One region of the Paenibacillus sp. O199 genome, then DNA from elsewhere that is predicted to be linked to it. Evidence: riboswitches for the same ligand, from Rfam matches in the RefSeq annotation. Region 1 holds a riboswitch; the other holds the start of a gene.
The links. A riboswitch is a leader RNA that binds a small molecule or an ion and turns the genes downstream of it on or off. The one in region 1 is predicted to bind thiamine pyrophosphate.
Positions count from the first base shown of each region.

Region 2: another riboswitch for thiamine pyrophosphate. It lies ahead of A6049_RS31695 (ABC transporter ATP-binding protein); the one in region 1 lies ahead of A6049_RS01210 (thiamine phosphate synthase).

Region 1 covers NZ_LGRP01000001.1:279,422-282,579, reverse strand. The annotation lists gene A6049_RS01215 (ABC-F family ATP-binding cassette domain-containing protein) at 1-1,465, shown strand, start outside; TPP riboswitch at 1,599-1,708, shown strand; gene A6049_RS01210 (thiamine phosphate synthase) at 2,024-2,617, shown strand; gene thiO (glycine oxidase ThiO) at 2,623-3,158, shown strand, end outside.
Region 2 covers NZ_LGRP01000068.1:2,855-6,012, reverse strand. The annotation lists gene A6049_RS31705 (ABC transporter substrate-binding protein) at 1-106, opposite strand, end outside; gene A6049_RS31700 (ABC transporter permease) at 154-966, opposite strand; gene A6049_RS31695 (ABC transporter ATP-binding protein) at 953-1,720, opposite strand; TPP riboswitch at 1,897-1,999, opposite strand; gene hisC (histidinol-phosphate transaminase) at 2,106-3,158, opposite strand, start outside.

The sequences.
Region 1 (3,158 bases):
AGAGCGTGTAGGTCTTGTTGGTGCAAATGGTGTGGGTAAGTCCACACTGATGAACATTCTTACCGGGAAATTGTTAAAGGACGAAGGGAAGGTCGAATGGACCCCCAAAGTTCGTTATGGATATCTGGATCAGCATACCAAGCTCACGCCTGGAAAAACGATTCGTGATGTGCTTAAGGATGCGTTCCTGCCCTTGCTTGAGTTGGAAAAAGAAATGATGTCTATTACGGATCAGATGGCAGACGCCGATCCGGACAAGCTCGAATTGTTGCTGGAAGAAATGGGTGACATTCAGGAGCAACTGGAGCAAGGTGATTTTTATCTGATTGATGTGAAAGTGGAAGAGATGGCAAATGGACTGGGCTTGTCCGCCATCGGCCTAGATCGTGACGTGGCCGCGCTTAGTGGTGGTCAACGTACGAAGGTATTGCTTGCCAAGCTCTTACTGGAGAAACCAACTGCACTTCTGTTGGATGAGCCGACGAACTATCTCGATGTGGAACACATCGAATGGCTGACGCGTTACCTGAAGGATTACCCGTATGCGTTTATTCTGATTTCGCATGATACAGAGTTTATGAATGAGGTCGTTAACGTTATTTATCATCTGGAATTTGCCAAGTTGACGCGTTATGCAGCGAACTATAACAAATTCCTTGAAATGGCCGACATGAATAAGGCGCAACATATTGATGCTTATGAGAAACAGCAGGAGTTTATCAAGAAGCAGGAAGATTTCATTCAGCGGAACAAAGCCCGCGCTTCCACTTCAGGTCGTGCCAAGAGCCGTGAGAAGCAGCTCGGCAAGATTGAACGGATTGATCGTCCAGACGAAGCAGCCAAACCCACATTCAAATTCAAGGATGCCCGGGCGAGTAGTAAAACCGTCTTTGAGGGTATTGATTTTGAAATCGGATATTCATATGCATTATTGCCTAAAATGACGATGACGATTGAGCGTGGCGAGAAAATTGCCATTGTTGGATGTAACGGTGTAGGTAAATCCACACTGCTCAAGACGATCTTGGGGAAAATCCCACCAATTAGCGGTAAGACTTTCTTGGGGGACTATCTGGAAACAGCCTATTTCGAACAGGAAGTACGTGCAGGTAATATTACCCCGATCGAAGATGTGTGGAATGAGTTTTCTCATCTGACACAGAATGAAGTCCGGGGCCATCTCGCACGTTGTGGATTAAAAAATGAGCATATCACCCGCCCGCTTAACGCGCTTAGTGGTGGTGAACAAGCCAAGGTTCGTTTATGTAAGCTTCTGATGCGTGAAAGTAACTGGATTTTGTTCGATGAGCCCACAAACCATTTGGATGTAACCGCAAAAGCAGAGCTGAAACGTGCCCTGCAGGAATTCAAGGGTACCGTGCTGCTCGTATCCCATGAACCTGAATTTTATGAAGGTTGGGTAACCAAAACGTGGGATGTTGAAGCTTGGTCCGACAAACAATAGTTTCTACGAAATTCTTCGCACCAGAAACAGCAACTTCGTTAACTACATGACTTCAGCAATGGTGAACAACGTAATTCATGGAAATGTACGGTGACAAAAAAAGGTGTCTATGGTAACATAGGCTACAGCTTCATATGAACACTAGGGGGGCCGCACGATGCGGCTGAGATGGAAGAATGCGATTCCGGACCCTTTGTACCTGATCTGGATCATACCAGCGTAGGGAAGTGGCGCGTTTCAGCTAATGACAAAGAGCTTTATCGTTGACTTTGCGATATGGCCTGCAAGATGAATCATGCAGTTCTATGTATACAGCGTTGCGACTATGGATGGTTTCTATAGTTGTTGTGCGTTATGTATAGAGTAATTGCATGCGACAGTCATTCAGTTGATCCATGAATTTTAAATTCGTGGCCACTCCCCTACGGGAGTGGCTTTTTTGTTGTTGTATATCAGCTTAAATCATGCAAGAGGAGGGCGAATAGGACGGTAATCTTCCACGAACATGTAATAACAAGATCATTCGAACTGCATGTGGTTTCACCAGGTACAGGAGACTTGGGCTCTTTTCTGAATATTGCTAAGGGTATATGGCGGTGGGTCGATTATATCCACATTCGGGAAAAAAAGCTGACCCTTGAAGAACAGATGTATTGGGCGCAAGGTCTAAAAACACAAGGTGTTCCATCTGACCGAATCATTATGAATGGCTCAGATCAGCTGGATCAATATGCTTCAATTGGTGGTGTGCATTGGGGTCAAGCAGTTACTCGCAGCTATGATAAGGATGAGTTGAGGAGAGTCGATCGGCTGCGCGTAGGCATATCGGTTCATTCTCTGGAAGAAGCAAAAGTTGCAGAAGAACAGGGAGCGGATTATCTCTTTTATGGGCATGTCTATGCTTCAAATAGTAAACCGAATTGCGAACCCAGAGGGCTAAGTGCGTTAGCTGAGGTATGCTCTAATGTTTCGATTCCCGTGATCGCGATTGGCGGGATTAGTCCTGAGAATATTGCTGCCATTCGAACTGCTGGTGCTAGAGGAGCCGCTGTAATTTCAACGATTTGGACGACCGATAAGCCGGAAGTAGCTGCCGCTTCATTGCGACAGGCGATCACGGATTCAGACAAGTACGCCGGACCAAGGAGATGAAGATCTTGAGAGAGGAAGCAAGAAGTCGAAGCAGGAATCGTTCAGGCTATCATCCAGGAATAGTTTCGGGAAGTAAAGTTGGAGCGGAAGTTGGAGGCAAGCTTCATGCAGAAACCATTATTGTAGGTGGAGGAGTTATCGGATGTGCCATCGCATGTGAACTCGCTACTCGAGGCCATGACGTTCTTCTGGTTGAGCGGGCGCGGATCGCTGGGGGAACTTCCTGTGCAGCCGCAGGCATGCTTGCTGCTGATAGTGAGGAATTCACTCATGCTGTAATGGCAAAGCTTGCAAGGCAGAGCAGAGCTTTGCTTCATGAGCAGAAGGAACGGATCAGTTCGCTTAGCGGAGTGGAAATGGGGCTGCAACAGCATGGATTTATTACTCCTTTTCGTTCATACAGTGAGGTCAGCAGTTACAAGAATGATCGTAGATCGTCTACCTTATCTACAGAACATATTTGGTGGGATCGTATTGCTGTCCAACAGGAAGCTTCATGGTTAAACAGGGATACGTATGGAGCATTTTACAGACCTTCCGA
Region 2 (3,158 bases), on a different contig from region 1:
AATCTGTAGCAGGTGTGTTGGTACCCGTATTTCCGCATCCGCTGATAATCAGTAACATAGATATGAGCAGAATGGGGAGTAGGGAGTAGATATGTTTTTTCTTCATAGCTTCAAATTCCTCATTTCCGTTTATCTGTTTTTGAAATCCGAAAGTTATCCAGTTTTTCTTCTACCTGCATGACGTGGTGTACTGAATCTTCTCTCCATCCATGCAATGAGTACAAACAGGGCGATACCGAGCAGGGATAACAGCACAATGGCGGCGAACATTGCATCCGTGTTCATATTGCTCGACATTCTGCGGCTGAAGTAGCCAAGCCCCTTGCTTCCACCAAGCCATTCACCGATCGTTGCACCGACCACACAATACACCACGGACATTTTCAGTCCCGAAAAGAAGGAGGGAAGGGCAAGTGGAATCTGGAGTTTGCGAAAAATATCCCACTTGGTGGCCCCCATCGTCAGCAGCAGTTCACGCTGCTCCGGATCACCCTTGCGCAGGCCATCGTAGGTGCTCACCACAATTGGGAAAAATGCGATCAGGAACACCACCGCCACTTTACTCCACAGCGTGTAGCCAAACCACAGGATAAAGACGGGGGACAGGGCAATCAGCGGGATCGTCTGACTGATCACGATGAAGGGATATAACGCTTTTTCAATCGACCGATTCATATGCATACCCGTTGCAAGTGCAATTCCGGCACCAATGGACAAGCCAAAACCAACGACAACCTCCATCAAGGTAGCAGGCAGATGTGTAGCCAGCAGAAGGTGGTGATGTTCATACAGCGAACGGACAATCGCCGTCGGGGCTGGAATGATGAAGGAAGGCACCCATCCCATACACACAATCCACTCCCAGAGAGCAAGCAGCAAGATCATGAGCAAAAGAAACAGACCATAACGGGCAAGCCAACCTCTTACGCTATGCTTCATGCTATCTCTCAAGTTACCGTCTCGCATGCAATTGTTCCTCCAGTTGTCGTCTCATCTGAACGAGAGCCGGTTCGTAGACCATGTCCGAATGTCTTGGACGTGCTAAAGGTACCGACAGATCCTGCAGCTGTTGACCTTGGCCCACCGGAGTTAACAGGATAATCCGATCACTGAGCAGCAGGGCTTCTTCAATGTCATGTGTGATGAACAACACGGTTTTGCCCAGGCCTTCCCATAGCTCCAGCAGCCAGCGATGCATATCCCGTTTGGTCAGGGCATCGAGTGCGCCGAATGGTTCATCCAGCAGCATAAGTTGGCCACCTGTCAGCAAAGTACGAAGCAGCGCGACACGCTGGCGCATGCCACCTGAAAGCTCGTCCGGGTAAGCATGCGCGTGGCCAGATAAGCCAAATCTGTCGAGGCCAGCCAGGATATCTGCTCGAATCCTTATCTTATCCTGCCGACCTGCAGCCAGTTCAGAGGGAAGCATGCAATTCCCCATGACGGTTCTCCAGGATAATAGGAGGTCCTTTTGCGGCATGTAGGCCACCTGCCCCAGTCGCTTTCCTTCTTGAACCCAAGGAATTTCAATGGTTCCGTGTGTTGGCTCAAGCAGGCCTGCCAGCAGCTTGAAAAGGGTACTTTTACCGGAGCCGCTGGAACCGATGAGCGAGACAAATTCGCCTTTGGCTACAGTCATCGACACATTGGAGAGCACGGGGGAATCCCTTTTTCCCGGGAAAGCGTAGCTCATGTTGTGAATGGTTATATCGTTATCCATCTCGTTCCGTCCCCCCTTGTTATTCATAATTCAACTTCAAACCGCGGGATCTTTAATTACACCTTCTGATCTGCTCGCAGAACGCGAAAAAGACCCACCCATTTCCGGAGAAATGAGTGGGTCTGTAAGTTCAATTCACATTAAATTCCATCATCAACATGAAAAAATCCGCTTACTGAGAGGCCGCTCCACTTCCCTCCGCTGGTATGATCCAGATCAGGTTCAAAGGGTCCGAATCGTTCGATTCGTCTCAGCCGCAAGGCTCCCCTAGTGCAATGTTTAAGATATGCAGTTGTGTGTTCAGCATATATCACATGCAAGTGGAATGTAAAGAGGGCGGCTTAAAAGAAGTGTGCGTAATGTGAGTTAGGAAAGTAACTAGGATCTAATCGTTTGAATGTAACAGTGAATCAAGCTCCCCGATCAGACGGGCAATCTGCTCAGGTGTGCCAATCGTAATCCGAAGCCAGGTAGGCATACCAAATTCGGCACCGCCGCGGACAGAGATGCCTCTGTTCAACAATTCTTTGGTAATCGGGCCACTATCCTGCAACAGATCAACCATGATGAAATTTGTTTCGGAAGGGATGTAGGGTAAGTTCCACTGATCAAAGGACTGCATTAACGTTTCCCTTCCTTGACGATTGTAGTGCAGGCAGTGAGAAACAAATTCATGATCATCCAGGCTGGCCAAAGCAGCGGCTTGGGATGTGGCTGTCAGACTGATGGGCAGCTTGACCCGGTTAATGCCTTCAATAATGCTTTCATTCCCGATGCCATATCCAATTCGCAGGCCAGCAAGTCCATATATTTTGGAGAAGGTCCGCAAAATAATCAGATTATTATACTGCTCCAGCAGCTTAACCGTATCAGGATAATCTTCACTTTCCGCGAATTCATAATACGCTTCGTCCAGGACAACCACGACATGGGAGGGAACATGTTCGAGTAAACCAAGTAGGGCATCTGCCGTGAAAATGGTTCCGGTTGGATTATTCGGATTGCACAGCCAGATAATTCGGGTAGAAGCATTGATCCGTTGCCGGAATTGCTCCAGGTCCAGTGAATGGTTGACCAAAGGCACTTCATGAATGACCCCGCCTGCCAGCAGCGTAGCGCCCTTATACCAGTTAAAGGAGGGCACTGGAATGAGTGATTCCTCGCCGGGATTAAGATAGGCTTGGGCGGTAAGGGTAAGGAGCTCGAATGAACCACTGCCAAATACCAGTTGGGAGGTACGCACACCCAGACGGTCCGCAAGTTTGTCACGCAGCAGTTGGCTGGAACCGTCGGGGTATTGAGCCAAAAGATCGGAACCCAGCGATCTGACCGCTTCCGCTGCCAGGGGAGAAGAACCGAACGGATTCTCGTTCGCTGCAAGTCGATCTACACTTTCCAGTCCCAACTCCCGCCGGATCTGTTCCATGGATTTGGCAGG